DNA from 2 places in the Pseudoalteromonas sp. SWYJ118 genome. Region 1 is predicted to be linked to the other one. Evidence: predicted binding sites of a transcription regulator. Region 1 holds the regulator's gene; the other holds the start of a gene.
The links. Region 1 encodes ArgR, which controls arginine synthesis, uptake and breakdown. Its sites were predicted from a motif close to ANTGAATANNTATTCANT; they were not measured.
Positions count from the first base shown of each region.

Region 2: the regulator ArgR is predicted to act here: its motif matches at 6,529-6,546, upstream of gltB (glutamate synthase large subunit).

Region 1 covers NZ_JADYXC010000015.1:31,461-39,526, reverse strand. Annotated here, with positions in the region: gene I6F48_RS14030 (Fe(3+) ABC transporter substrate-binding protein) at 671-1,675, shown strand; gene I6F48_RS14025 (ABC transporter permease) at 1,675-3,306, shown strand; gene I6F48_RS14020 (ABC transporter ATP-binding protein) at 3,307-4,356, shown strand; gene I6F48_RS14015 (Dyp-type peroxidase) at 4,405-5,304, shown strand; gene argR (transcriptional regulator ArgR) at 5,312-5,779, opposite strand; gene mdh (malate dehydrogenase) at 6,005-6,937, shown strand; gene ispB (octaprenyl diphosphate synthase) at 7,024-7,995, opposite strand.
Region 2 covers NZ_JADYXC010000002.1:276,900-284,965, reverse strand. Annotated here, with positions in the region: gene I6F48_RS03955 (sigma-54-dependent transcriptional regulator) at 1-1,284, opposite strand, end outside; gene I6F48_RS03950 (ABC transporter permease) at 1,406-2,614, opposite strand; gene I6F48_RS03945 (ABC transporter permease) at 2,626-3,939, opposite strand; gene I6F48_RS03940 (ABC transporter ATP-binding protein) at 3,943-4,653, opposite strand; gene I6F48_RS03935 (efflux RND transporter periplasmic adaptor subunit) at 4,696-5,949, opposite strand; gene gltB (glutamate synthase large subunit) at 6,648-8,066, shown strand, end outside.

The DNA.
Region 1 (8,066 bases):
CTAATCCATGTTTATTACTATATTACTTTTTAGTTCTATGTAATGTAGACCATCCGGGCCTGTATCCTTAAATTCCTAAATATCCTGTAGGGTAAATACTATTACCAAATCCTTAATTACACTTCCTAGTGTATCCCTATTTTAACCAATCCATTGTGTTGCCTTAAAGGCCTGTCCATTTATTCCTTAAACATCCTGTTAAACAACTTAGCCGTGTTGTTATCCTTTTCGCATCTTCCTGACGCTGTCCTTTTTACAACATCGCGTTGTGATACTCATCCTGAGCCTGTCCTAAAATCCGTGTTGTCCTGGTAACCTAATCATTGGTTGGTTGAGTAAGCAGTCCATTTCCTTTTACTCAATAAGCGTCATTGCTTGGTTGATGCGTAAATTATAGTGCAATAGAGCAACTAAAATAGGGATAAAACTACATTCAATTAGTATTTATGCAATAGTAATAATGTAAAAGTTCAATTAATACAGGTTGTTAGGTTGTTTTTGTGTGTTTTTTATCTTGATTTTTACTCATTAGCTGTCACATCCGTGAGACATCTCTTACACTGCATTTCCTTTTTGGGCGTTATTTACATATTTACATTTATTTAAAGTGTGCACTTTTTGAATGAGCGCGGTAGAATTCAATGATAATAACAATTATTTAGGTGAAATAATGAAGACAGTATTTACACTTGTTTTAGGATTAGCAGCATCGGCACCAGCCTTTGCAAGTGACGTTGTTAATATCTATTCTTTTCGTCAGCCGTTTTTGATTCAGCCAATTTTAGAAGATTTTACAAAACAAACGGGAATAAAAACCAATGTTGTTTTTGCTAAAAAAGGGTTAATTGAGCGTGTTAAACGTGAAGGTAAACATAGTAAAGCCGATTTAGTATTAACCTCTAATTTTAGTGCGCTTATTCAATTAGAAGATTTAAAATTAACACAAACTATAAAAAGTGACAGTGTAAATAATAACGTGCCTGCAGCTTTTCGTGACGGTGATGGCCAATGGGTCGCGCTCACTAAGCGAGTGCGTAATGTGTATTCATCAAAAGAGCGAATTGGTGAGTTACCTGAACTCACTTATGAAGATTTAGCAGATCCTAAATACAAAGGACAAATTTGTACGCGATCAGGCAAGCATCCATATAACTTAGGTTTAGTGGCTTCTATGATTGCACACCATGGTGAAGCGCAAACCAAAGAGTGGCTTGAAGGTGTTAAGGCTAATTTAGCACGTAAACCTCAAGGTAACGATCGTGCTCAAGTTAAAGCCGTTAAAGAAGGTTTATGTAACTTGGCATTAGGTAATAGTTACTACCTTGGTAAAATGCTAGAAGATAAAGAGCAAAAAGGTTGGGCAGAGGCCGTAAATATTAACTTTCCGAACCAAATTAATCGTGGCTCACACATAAATGTTTCGGGTGCGGTTATTACCAAATACGCTAAAAACCCTGAAAATGCATTAAAGCTCATAGAATATATGACCGACAGCAAAGCACAAAACATGTATGCCTCATTAAATATGGAGTATCCAGTTAAGTCGGGTGTTGAACTATCAAGTTTGGTTGCCTCTTGGGGGAGTTTTAAAGAAGACAGCTTGCCACTTGATGAGATTAGTAAATATCGTCCGTTAGCGCTTAAGCTAATTGATGAGGTGAAGTTCGATCTTTAATGACTAATAAATTTAAGCTGTCTAAATGGCAGCTCTTTGCGTGGTCGACTGGCTTAATTCTATCGGCCCCGTTGTTTTTTCTTCTTTTTGAATCTCTACAAGGTAGCTCTGAGGTGTTTTCTCACCTGTGGGATACCGTGCTTTGGGATTACATAACCAATACCGTATTGCTTGTTTTAGGTGTTTGCGTCCTTAGCTGCGCCATAGCTTTGCCACTTGGATGGCTAACGGCTTACTGTAGTTTCCCGGGTAAAAAACAGTTTGAATGGGCACTTATGCTGCCCCTTGCTATGCCTACCTATATTATTGCCTATGTATACACTGATTTATTAGATTATGCGGGCCCGGTGCAAGTAGCGCTGAGAGAATGGTTTGGCTGGCAATCGCCTAATGACTATTGGTTTTTTGATATACGTACATTACCCGGCGCCATAGTTATGATTGCCTTGGTGCTTTATCCGTATTTATTTTTGATTTTTAAAACGGCTCTTCGCGAGCAGTCATTCAAATTAGTACAAGCTAGCCAGTTAATGGGATTATCTCCTTGGCAAAGCTTTTTTAAAGTAAGCTTAGTACTCTCTCGTGGGGCTATTGTGGCGGCTCTTGCGCTTATAAGTATGGAAACCATGGCTGACTTTGCAACAGTGAGTTATTTTGCCGTAAGTACATTAACGACTGCCGTATACGATACGTGGTTTGGTTATTACTCACTTACAGCGGCAGCTAAAATATCGGGTGTGATGTTATTGCTGTTATTTTTAGCATTAATGGCGGAGCGCTTTAGTCGTCGTAACCAAGCGGTATTTGAGCGCCAATCAAGTGTAAATAGTGAATCTCTCTATGTATTAAAAGGAAAGTCAGCTTGGCTCGCAACGGCATTTTGCAGCTTTATTTTACTTATCGCGTTTGTGATCCCTATTGCAGTACTTATAAATTACGCCATTACCTACTTTGATAAAGCATGGGATGTAGAGTTTTTTAGTTACGCTTGGCAAAGTTTAAAAGTGGCAGGAGTTGTGAGCCTAATAACGATTACGTTGAGTGTTTTTGTGGTTTTTTATCAGCGTGTGGCAAAGCAAACGTATCCGCTTATTCCTGGGCGTTTAGCAAGCACAGGCTATGCGCTGCCTGGCACAGTACTCGCTATTGCGGTTTTATTACCGCTTACGTTATTAGAGAACACCATCAACACAGCGCTCGAGCCGTATAATTTAGATATTGGCTTGCTGCTTACAGGTAGTATTCTTACTATTATTATTGCTTATATTGTTAGGTTTTACGCCATTGCACACGGAGCAATTGAGTCGAGTTTTTTACGTATTAGCCCATCACTTGATATGGCAAGCCAATCAATGGGTAAAAGCCAAGGGCAAACGCTGCGTTTAGTGCACCTACCTTTACTGCGAAGAGGATTACTTACTGCTGCTTTATTGGTATTTATTGAGTGTATGAAAGAACTGCCAGCTGCGCTATTGCTCAGACCGTTTAATTTTGAAAGCTTAGCTACTCATGTATTTCAGTATGTGAGTGACGAGCAGTTAGAGCTTGCTTCTATATCGGCATTATTTATTGTTATTGTTGGGTTTATTCCTTTGTATTTTATTAATCGTTCTATGGAGCAGCGTAGTTAAATGAGTAGTTTAATTTTACAAGGCGTGAGCTATCACTATAACGGTACAAAGGTTATTCACGATTTAGATTTAACAGTGGGTAAAGATGAAATTGTTTGTCTACTCGGAGCGAGTGGGTGCGGCAAAACGACCACGTTAAAAGCGATTGCAGGTTTAATTGAAGCCAAGCAAGGGTCTATTTTTATAGACGGTAAATTAGTGAGTGATGAGCAATCGTTTGTCTCACCTGAGCATCGCAACATCGGCATGATGTTTCAAGATTATGCGTTGTTTCCGCATTTAACGGTGGCAAATAATATTGCATTTGGGCTTAGTAAAATGAGTAAAGCTCAAAAGCAACAACGCGTTGATGAAATGCTCAAGCTTGTGCATTTAATTGGCTGTGCCGACAGGTTTCCGCATCAGTTATCGGGTGGTCAACAACAACGTGTAGCTATTGCTCGCGCATTAGCTTATAAGCCTAGTCTATTGCTACTAGATGAACCTTTTTCAAATATTGATACACAAGTACGCTTTGAATTAATTGCCGATATACGTCGAATTATTAAAGCAACTCAAGTATCTGCTGTGTTTGTTACACACTCAAAAGAAGAGGCGTTTGCCTTTTCAGATACACTTGCCATTATGCATCGCGGTAAAATTGAGCAACAAGGCACGCCTGAGCAGCTTTTTGCAGATCCATGTTCAAAGGAGGTTGCAGAGTTTCTGGGTCAAGGCATATACTTGAGCGCAGAAGTATTAACAGCAACTGAATACAAAACACCATTTGGTTTAGTCGAATCTTATGTTGAGAGTAAGCATGACGTAAGCGTAGGGCTTATATATGTACGTCCCCATCAAATAGAATTAGTGGCAGATAACCAAAGTGACAAATTCAGCAAGCGAGCTACAATCATAAGTCGTCGCTTTATTGGTTCGGCGTATGTTTATTCACTTGTTATTGATAAACAAGAAATTGAAGTTGCTGCACAATATGGCCAGTCATTTGAAAATAATGAACAGGTTATAATAAAAATAAAACCTCACACGGTGAATTTTTTCGAATCGTAATTAATTTGTTATTCGCTGTGTTTTTATCTGTAAAACTAAGGAATAACAATGGCGCAAGCGCAATCAGGGATTTGTGCTGAAGCAAACTTACACGGTTTGCACTTATTTTTTAATGTGTTTGATGGTCAAGATGAATCACTTCGCGCAAAGTTAAAACAAGTAAGCGCTATTGAAGAAGAATTTAGCGATCAATTTTCAGAATCAATGCTCTCTTGCATGGTTGCTATTGGTGCGCAATATTGGCCGCATATCCTCCCTGAATACATCCCAAGCGAATTACAGAGCTTTCCTAATATAAACCATAGCGATCATCAAATGAGCGTACAACCGTGCGATTTATTTGTGCAAATTCGCTCTGACCGTGAAGACGTTAACCATTTATTTGCGCTGCAAATTTTAAAACTATTTGCCCCCGATGTTGAGCTGGTGGAGCAAATTCGTAATTTTCGCTTTTTAGATGGTCGTGATTTTAATGGTTTTATTTATGGTGGCGACACCGCACATGGAAGAAAAAAGCGCGCTACGGCTTTAATTAGTAACCCTGGCAATTTTGAAGATCAGGGGAGTTATATTCATGTACAGCGTTATAAGCATGACTTAACTATGTGGCAGCACTTATCATTGAGTGAGCAAGAACAAATAATGGGGCGTACGCGCCTTGATAACACGCTAATTACCCCTGCGATTGAAACCAGCCATGCTTCACGTAGTGAGCTAAAAGACGAAGACGGACAACCGCTATTATTAAATCAGAGCATGCCTTATGGCGATGTGTATGAGCAGGGAATGTTATCAATTTCATGCGCTTGTACGGGCACCGCATTTGAAAAAGTACTTAATAGTCGTTTAGGGGAAGGGGATTGTTACGACCACTGGCTTGATTTTACTCAAGCCGATATGGGTTCTGCTTTCTTTGCGCCTTCAGTCGGGTTTTTAAAACAAATTTAGTTTGCTATTAAACCGTATCAAATAAAATGCGAACACGTTCAAGTGTTACATCTATTTCAGATATTTTAGCAGGAGCGATAAAAATAGTATCGTCGCCTGCAATTGTTCCTAGTACGCCATCTGCTTTACCTAATGAATCTAATAAACGCGCAATAAGCTGAGCAGCACCTGGACTGGTACGAATAATGATCATCATTTCGTTGTGCATAATGTCGATTACTAATTGGCGTAATGGGCTTTTAGCCGTAGGTACACCCATTTCAGCTGGTAAGCAGTAAACCATTTCTTGTTTGGCGTTACGTGTGCGTACAGCACCAAATTTACTTAGCATGCGCGATACTTTACTTTGGCTTATATTGTCAAAGCCTTGATCTTTTAATGCATCAACTATTTCGCCTTGAGAGCCAAAATTTTCTTCTTTTAATAGTGATTTAAATGCTTTTACCAGTGCTTCTTGTTTATCTTGTGGTTGCATAGTCTTTATTCGTTTTTGTTATTTATGCCGCAAATTCTACACAAAAATGAATAATTATGCAGCAGTTGTTTAGTTAACTTGCCAGTTTGATGCGTTAAATCACAAAAGTTTACGACTATGGTCGAAAATATACTTGAAATAGACAGGATAAATTTGTTTTTAGTCGCTAATTTCATTATCTTAAGAGCCACAAATGTTTCCTACCTCAAATTACGGAGAATTCCAATGAAAGTTGCTGTATTAGGTGCTGCAGGCGGTATCGGCCAAGCGTTGTCTTTATTATTAAAAACAGGCTTACCAGCTGGCTCTGAATTATCACTTTATGATGTTGCACCAGTAGTACCAGGTGTTGCGGTTGACCTTTCTCACATCCCAACAGATGTTAAAGTAGCAGGCTTTGGCGCAGACGAATTAAACAAAGCGCTTGAAGGCTCTGACATCGTTCTTATCCCAGCGGGTATGCCACGTAAACCAGGTATGGATCGTGCTGATTTATTTAATGTAAATGCTGGTATCATCAAAACTTTAGCAGAAGGCATTGTTGCTAGCTGTCCTAAAGCGTTAGTAGGTATTATTACTAACCCAGTAAATGGCACAGTTCCAATCGTTGCTGAAGTATTCAAAAAAGCAGGTACTTACGACGCTAAACGCGTATTCGGTATTACTACGCTTGACGTTATTCGTTCAGAAGCATTTGTTGCTGAACTTAAAGGCGTAGACGTAGCAACTGTGAAAGTACCAGTAATTGGTGGTCACTCAGGCACAACTATTCTTCCTCTACTTTCTCAAGTTGAAGGTGTTTCTTTCACTGATGAAGAAGTTGCTGCACTTACTCCACGTATCCAAAATGCGGGTACTGAAGTTGTAAATGCTAAAGCAGGCGGTGGTTCAGCTACGCTATCTATGGGGGCTGCTGCAGCTCGTTTTTGTATGTCTTTAGTTAAAGGCCTACAGGGTGAAGAAGTTGTAGATTACGCTTACGTTGCTGTTGAAAATGGCGATGCAGAGTACTTTGCACATCCAGTACGTTTAGGTAAAAACGGCGTAGAAGAAATTCTTTCTTACGGCGAACTAAGCGCATTTGAAACAAAAGCAAAAAATGACATGCTTGAAACACTGAAAAAAGACATCAAAGAAGGTGTTGATTTCATGGCGTAATAGCCAAAGTAGAATAACAAAAAAGCCTGCATTTGCAGGCTTTTTTATTGCTCAGAATTAATTTCACACTGTGTAACTAGTTAAAACTAGTGGTCGCGGTCAACCGCAATACGAGCAAGGCTTATGAGTGCTTGCTTATAGTCAGACTCAGCTAAAAAGTCTAAACACGCAATAGCTTTGTCAGCTTCAAGCTCTGCTTTTTGCATTGTAAATTCAAGCGCATTAGTTTGCTTTAGTGCCGATAGAATGTCTTCTAAATGCTCCATACCATTACTGTGCTCTATTGCATCACGAATAAGCTGCGTTTGCTGCTCGCTACCATGTTGCATAGCATAAATAAGTGGAAGCGTTGGTTTGCCTTCAGCTAAATCATCACCAATGTTTTTACCCAACTGCTCAGCATCTGCATTGTAATCGAGTACATCGTCTACTAGCTGAAACGCAGTACCTAAATGCATACCATATAGGTTTAGTGCATCGAGAGTAGTTTGGTCTTGCTCAGTAATAATGGCAGCAAGGCCTGTCGCTGCTTCAAACAACTTAGCTGTTTTAGAGTAAATAACCTGCATATAACTGGCTTCGGTTGTATCTGGGTCGTTGCAGTTCATTAACTGCAATACTTCACCTTCAGCAATAATGTTTGTTGCATCGGCAAGTACTTGCATAACCTGCATTTTTCCAAGGCCAACCATAAGCTGAAATGAACGAGTGTAAATAAAGTCACCAACCAATACGCTAGCAGCATTACCAAATTCAGCATTTGCTGTAGGTGTGCCACGTCGTAAGTTTGATTCATCTACAACATCGTCATGCAATAGCGTTGCTGTATGAATAAACTCAACAATTGTTGCAAGTGTTATGTGATCTTTACCCTGATAACCGAGCGCTTTGGCTGCTAAAATCGCCAGCATTGGACGAACGCGTTTGCCGCCACTGCTAACTATATATAAACCAAGCTGATTAACTAACGCCACATCTGAGCGCATTTGCGCATGTATAAGTTGATTGACGTCATTCATATCGCTTTCGATTAACGCCTGGATAGCTTTTATATCCATTGATCTCCGAGCCAATTTTTATGTGTGAACGGCGCAGATTGTACAACAAAAAATGCACTAGCTCGATATTT
Region 2 (8,066 bases), on a different contig from region 1:
GCTTAAACCAAATTCACGGGCCACTTTGGCTATAACACCTTGATGATCGCGCATTGCGTGTTCTATTTCCTGTTTGGTCGGTTCTGCTTTTGCTTCTTGTTGAGCAGTAACCGATGACGAAAGTGCAAAGTCATCGACTGTAAGCGCACCTGTTGGTTTTAGCACCGCTACACGTTTACAAGCATTTTCTAGCTCTCGAACGTTACCTGGCCATTTATAATGTTGAAGTGCTTGCTCTGTGTTTATAGTCAGCTCTCGGTGAGGTAAAAAATGGCTAATAAGTGCTAAAACATCATCTTGCCTTTCGCTAAGGGCAGGCACATTGAGTTCAATTACATTAAGGCGATAATATAAGTCTTCCCTAAATCGACCTTGTTCAATTGCTTGTAGTAAGTTTTCGTTAGTAGCCGATATTACTCGCACATTTACTTTTTGTGTTTGTGTTGAGCCTAAACGTTCAAACTCGCCGGTTTGTACTACGCGTAGTAATTTTATTTGTCCTGAGAGTGGTAAATTACCAATTTCATCTAAAAATAACGTACCGCCATCAGCTGCTTCAAATCGACCAATACGTTGTTTAGTTATCCCCGTGTATGCGCCAGCTTCAGCGCCAAAAAGTTCGGCTTCTATAAGTTCTTGTGGTAGTGCGCCTGCGTTTACCTTAATAAAAGGTTGCGATACAAGTGGGGAGTTTTTTTGAATGATATGCGCAATGCACTCTTTACCACTTCCATTAGGGCCTGTAATTAATGCAGATATATCAGATTTAGCTACTTGTAGCGCCATAGTGACCAGTCGTTCCATAGCCGTGCTTTTAAATATTAGCCCGGCAAGGTCTGCGCTTTTAAATGTACCTTCACGCTCTTGTTGATGGCGATTATGTGTCGCCACTATTTTTTTAGCACTGCCTAGCTCTATTAAGTTACTGATACAAACTAGTAGTTTTGCATCATCCCAGGGTTTTGGTAAGTAATCGGCAGCACCGGCTTTTACAAGCTCAATAGCGGTAGCAAGTTCGGTCCAGGCTGTAATAAGTATAATAGGGAGGTGTGGGTTTATTTCTCGTAGTTCATAAAACAACGTTTTACCTTCTTCGCCAGAGGTTGTGTCGCTGGTAAAGTTCATGTCTTGAATTACAAGCTCAATTCGCTGATAGCGAACTATTTGCAGAGCATCAAACGGGTTTGTTGCAGTCACTACCGAAAAGTCGTGGATCTCGAGCAACAATGAAAGTGCATCGAGTACTGCTTGGTTATCATCAACAATGAGTATTTTATGAGTCATAGGTTATTTTTATAATTTTTTAATGGCTACACTGCCTTACTAATCAGTGTAGCATAGTGATTTTTACATGATTTAGTAACCTAAACTCTGGATAATAAATCTACCTCAAGCGGATTCTAGGTTAAATTGTGCGAGTTGCGATACTGGGCGAAATATTAGCAGCGCGTTTAGCCGGCCCTAATACCGCAAGTAAGCTCATTAATAATACGACAATGGCGGTAACGGCTATATAGCTTGGCGGTAGTGCGGCTACAGAAAAATACTGCATTAACATTTTCCCAAGTAGTATTGCTGTTACCACACCTAAGGCTAAACCTAGGCTACAAATTAATGCATTTTCTACTAAAAAGTAGCTAACAATAGCTGACTTTCTTGCACCAAGTGCTCTGCGTGTGCCAATTTGCTTAGTACGTTTGCTAATATTAAATAAGGTTAAGCCAAAAATACCGAGAGCGGTTATAAGCACTAAAATAGTGATTAATGCTATGAGCATGCGCATCATGAGGCGGTCTTTAGCGGTATACTCATTTTTTAATTCATCAAGTCCTTTAATGTTATTAATAACGCGTTTGCTGTAATTTTCGAGCATGGCATTTTCTATTTCTTTCATTACAGCTGCTCGCTGACCAGGCTCTGTACGAACGGCAACTTGTGCATAACTTGCTGCTTTAATATAAGGAATAAACGCAAGATTATCGGGTTTACTGTCTTTGAGCCACGGGCCTTTCATGTTTCCGATCACGCCAATAACTTTAAGTGGTAGGTCACCAAAATAAACTATTTTTCCTAAACCATCTCCATCAGGGTAGAGCTCATCAAGTAAGGCTTTAGTGACTATAGTGACGTTGGTGCGCTTTTGTGTAATTTCGTTTGTAACTAGCACTTCATCTTCGGTAAAGTTCCGCCCTGCAATTAAGTTAACGCCGTAGGTATTAATTGCGTGGTCATCTATAAAAAAATAAGCAGTTCTTACACTTAGGCCTTCTTGTGGAGCGGGTTGTAAATTAAAGCTCGAAGCGCTGCCACTGCCTGATAGCGGGATACTACTGCTTAATGCGGCATCAACTACGCCTGGCATTTTTCTAAGCATGCTTTCATCAAGCTCAAACTGCTGGCTTAAGTTAATATCAGTACCAAAGGTCATTACATTAAACTTAAATATATCTTGCTCAGGGTAGCCCGTTTCTTGATTTAAATAGCTAATTCTGTCTTGAATGATAAATGCAGCATTACTGACTATAGCTGTGGTAATTGCAATTTGAATTAGCAGTAATACAGCGCCCACCTTTGAGCGGCATAAGGCGTTAAATATAGGTTTTATTTCTAACATTGTTAAATTCCTTATTGGCTCTTAAGATAAATAGCAGGATTGGTTTTACACACTAACCAAGCTGGGTACAAACCAGCCAAAATGCAGGTTGTAATTGCAATCAATGGGGCGCTCAATAGCATGGTCAAATCCATTGTTGCTAAGTTTTCATAGTAGTCGTAGCTTTGCACTACGCCCATTAAGCCAAGTTGTGCTAGTACAATTCCTAGCATGCCACCTATAAAGCCAAGCATGGCGACCTCAACTAAGTGCTGTAAAAATATTTGCCTTTTACTAGCGCCTAATGCGCGTCTTACACCTACTTCTGGCGCTCTGCGTAAAAACTTGGCTAAAAGTAAACCTAAAATATTGGCTAAGCAGACACCTAAGAACATAAAGCTCAGGCCCACTAAAATTTTATTGTCTTCGGTGACGACGTTGTTGTATTGCATCCATTGGTTTACATCGCGAAGTTTATACTCAAGTTCTTTACGATTAAATCGACCACGTTTTTGTTGTTCTTGCATATAGGCTAATAAGTAATTTTGATAGGCTTGTTTTTGTTCAAGCGTATTTAGCTCTGCCCAAAACTGGATCCATACTTGCTCAGATTGCAGTTTATCTGCAAAGGTTGGTGTGTTTTCGTGTTTCCATCCATTGCTATTGCCCCAACTTACGAGCTCTTTTGCCTTTATTAAGCTAAAGGGCATAAATAATTCTTCTACTTGATTAAATGCACCGTTATTTAAATCATAATATTTAATATTGAGAGGCCAATGGTTAATAACACCAACTACTTGATAGCTTGCATCATCTAAGTAAATCAGTTCTCCGACGGAGTTTTGTCCTGCAAATAGTTTATCGTTTATCTCTTGGGTAATAACAACCACAGGTGCGGCTGAGTTTTCTTGCTCTTTGCTCCAAGCCCCTCCGTATAGAAATGACAAATTAAACATGCTAAAAAAGTCAGGCGTTGTCATGCGAGCATTACCTATAAAAGGTTTTATTTTGTCGGAGTCTAAATAAACTGAAAAGCCGGTACGCATCATAGCCACTTTTTTCTCTGACGTGGGTGCGTTTAATAAGTTCTCTGCATCTTGATAGGTCAATTGCAGTGGCATGTTATCTTCTGTCCACCACGTACTACCATCGTCCATTGTTTGTAATTGCACACTGTAAAGTTGGCTGCTTTTTTCTGGAATAGGATCGGCCGACATCATGTGATAAACACTAAGGCTGGTCATTGTTATGCCTATACCTATCGCAATGGCAAGTACCATTAAAAAGCTAACCAATGGGGTGCGCTTGAAGCTGCGCCAACTTAAATCTAAATAATGAATAAACATTAGTTAAACCCCCGATGCTGTTTTTATAGTTTGCGCGCCCTGATAAAGCGTAAAGTCGGCAAGTTGTCCATCAACTACTTGAATATTACGCGGAGCACGGCGGGCTAATTCGCTATCATGAGTTACCATTACAATAGTGGCACCGTCGCGATTGATTTGTTCAAGTAACTCCATAACTTGGCGAGCCATTAAGCTGTCAAGGTTACCTGTTGGCTCATCGGCAAGTAAAAAACGAGGTTCACCAGCAAGCGCACGGGCTATTGCCACACGTTGTTGCTGGCCACCAGAGAGTTGTTGAGGTAAGTGTTTAGCGCGAGATGCTAAGCCAACTTGTTCAAGGCATTGCTCAATTCGACGTTTTCGCTCATTTGCTTTAATCCCTCTGTAGCGAAGAGGAACTTCTATGTTTTCATATAAATTTAAATCGGGGATCAAATTAAAGCCTTGGAATATAAAGCCAATTTTTTGATTACGTAAATCAGCACGTTGGTTATCGTTTAGGCTGCCAACATTAACGCCATCCAGCAGGTATTCACCTTCGTTAAAAGGCTCGAGCATACCTGCAATATTTAAAAAGGTTGTTTTTCCTGAGCCGCTAGGACCAGTAACAGCAATAAATTCGCCTTCGTTTACTTGCAGATTAAAATCTCGAAGCGCATGGGTTTGTACCATTTCTGTTTGGTATACTTTACTTACATTGTTCATTTGTAACATCGTTGTTCCTAATTATTTTTAGCGTTGGTTGAGAACGTCTGTTTAATTTAATAAAATCGTGTTGGCTTGCTTAAAGTCGCTGTAGCTTGAAATAATAATTTCATCGTTTTCTTTTAGTCCACTTAAAAGCTCAACCGCATTAATGCTGGTGGCGCCTATTGTAATAGGTATACGCTTTGCGATATTGCCATCGACTTTATAAGCTATAATTCCGCCTTGCTGCATAAATGCACCACGCTTTACTTGCATTACACCTTCTCGGTTGTCGAGTAAAATACGTGCAGTTAAGCGTTGGTTCTGACGAATGTTGTTAGTAACACCTTTAAACCGGACGCGTGCTGTTACTTCACGATTATTAACTTCTGGTGATATGGCGGATAAATTCCCCATCACTGTTTCATTGCCTAACTTAAGCTCTACTTCCATACCGAGCCCTAATTCGTTTGCGTAACTTTCAGGAACTTGGAGTTCGGCTTCAAAATTACTTAAGTCGACGAGAGTCATAAGAGGTTGGCTTTGCGTCACTGCGGCTTTTTGTTGCACTAATAGGTTACCCACGATCCCTGTAACGGTAGCCTTAATAGATAGGTTGCTTACTTTTCGGATTAAGTCATCAACAATAAGTTGTTGGCGGGTCACATCACTTTTAGCAGCTTGTAGTTCAAAAGCGAGCGTGTCTTTGGCAAGCAATACCTCTTGCTGCGCATGCTTATAGGAGAGCTTAGCTCGGGATAAATCATCAACTGCTTTTTCTAGATCAATTTGGCTAATTAAGTGCTTTTGTATTGATAACTGTGCGCGACGATTTTCGCGCTCAGCGGCGTTAAGCTCAACCTCTGCCATATCGAGTGTTTTATTTAAAGTGAGTGTTTGGCGTCTTGCTTGCAAATGCTGCCTTTGCTGCTCGCCTTCAAGTCTTTTAAGTACAGACTCCTGTTGCTTTAATTCATTAGTTAACTCAGGGCTTTGCAGCAGGGCAAGTGTGTTGCCTTGCTTTACTGTATCGCCGGCCTTTACTTTTAAATCTATAAATCCCCGTTCTGGACTGTAGATTTTAGGAGCATTAGCAGCAACAATTTTACCACTGGCGGCAATGTCTCGAATGAGCGCTTTAACATGTACTTTTGCAATCTGTACTTTTGAGCGGCTAATAGAGCTTTTAGCGCTATGGCTCGTTAAAAAAATATAAGCAATTGCAGAGACCACAATGAAAACAATCGCAGTGATTATCGCGTATTTTTTATAGCTTATAGGTGCCTTTACTTTTATGTCTTGTGCGCTGGTATCTTTAATCATTTAATTTCCCCTAAATTGCTTTTATGTATTTTTCGCACAGCAGTAATAAAGCTGCTGTGCAAATAGCGGCAATAGGAGAGAGTAAAAATAAGCTTAGAGTAAACATAGTAATTCCAATTAGCGATTATATATAAAGCTATACGATTAATATGCCAACTATTATCTTATTGATATTTAAGTGATTTTATTTTTTTGTTATTGAAATTCATGTCCGCGGACAGTTTATGTGTCCGCATCGGACATAGTTTTAAATAAAAATTCACTATTAACGTACAAAAAATGACATGAACTTTCATAACTATACTAATGAGCAGCAATAATCGGGGATGTTAAGCCATTAAAGTAATGAAATAGCATAAAACTATCTAAATGTTAACTGAATAGCCCCTCTAGTGCTGAATACTTATTCACTTTCGGTTACCTTTACGTTTACGTAAGCTGGCGCGCTGAAGGCTCGTGTTTTTTACAATATGTTAAACTTGACACCAGTGTCATGAAAAAATAGTGGTTAAAATAACGCTAAATGTTAAAAATAATGATAAAAAGAAATCTTGCTATGAAGTGAGAAATATTCAAGAATGTGAATATGTATTCAAAGTGCTATTGACTCTATTTAAGATAGAGGCTAGTTTTGTCCGTCTGTTAGCAAATCGTCGAGCAGTTCATCCACGCTAACAGTGCAGCAAGGGGAGGGGTCTATGTTATACGACTCAAAGTTAGAAAAAGAAAATTGTGGCTTTGGCTTAATAGCTCAAGTTAATGGTCAAGCTAGTCATAGGCTTATTCGTACTGCTATTACGGGGCTTGATCGCATGCAGCACCGTGGTGGTATATCTGCCGATGGTAAAACAGGTGATGGCTGTGGTTTATTATTACAAAAACCAGATAGCTTTTTCCGTGCTATTGCTAGTGAACATAACTGGCACTTAGGCAAAAACTACGCAGTGGGTATGATATTTTTAAATTCAGACCCTGTTTTAGCGCAAGCTGCAAAACAAATACTTAGCGAAGAATTAGAAAAAGAAACGTTAAATATTTTAGGTTGGCGCGTTGTGCCAACTGACCCATCTATGTTGGGTCCTATTGCTGTACAGCAATTACCAGGTTTTGAACAAATTTTTGTTAGCGCGCCAGAAGGTTGGCGTTCTAAAGACTTAGAGCGTCGCTTATATGTAGCACGCCGCCGCGCTGAAAAGCGCATTGTTGATGACGAAGCTTTCTATATCGCAAGTCTATCTGGTTTGGTAACTATCTATAAAGGCTTAATGATGCCTGCAGATTTACCAAATTTTTACCTAGATTTAGCTGATATTCGTATGACGAGTGCGATTTGTGTTTTCCATCAGCGCTTTTCTACTAATACTCAGCCGCGTTGGCCTTTAGCTCAACCTTTCCGCTATTTAGCACACAATGGTGAAATTAATACTATTGAAGGTAACCGCCAGTGGGCACGCGCACGTTCATACAAGTTTGCGTCACCGCTTATTCCTGATTTACAAAGCGCAGCGCCGTTTGTAAACGAAACCGGTTCTGATTCATCAAGCCTAGATAATATGCTTGAGCTATTTTTAGCTGGTGGCATGGATTTATTCCGCGCTATGCGTATGCTCGTGCCACCTGCATGGCAGAAAAACCGTGCAATGGACGACGATTTACGTGCATTTTACGACTTTAACTCTATGCATATGGAACCATGGGATGGCCCGGCAGGTATTGTTATGTCGGATGGTCGTTTTGCGGCTTGTAACCTTGACCGTAATGGACTTCGCCCAGCGCGTTATGTAATTACACAAGATGGCTTTATTACGCTTGCATCAGAAGTGGGTATTTGGGATTACACTGCCGATGAAGTAGTTGAAAAAGGCCGTGTTGGTCCAGGTGAATTATTAGTTATTGATACTAAGCTTGGCAAAATTTGGCACTCAGATGAAATCGATCAAGATTTAAAGTCTCGCCATCCTTACAAGTCATGGCTTGAGGAGAACGTTAAGCGTTTAGTCCCATTTGAAGAGCTGACGGAACAAGACGCGGGTAATCGCTCATTTGATGACGAAACGCTAGCTAAATATCAAAAAATGTTTGGTTATACCAACGAAGAGCTTGATAGTGTTATTCGT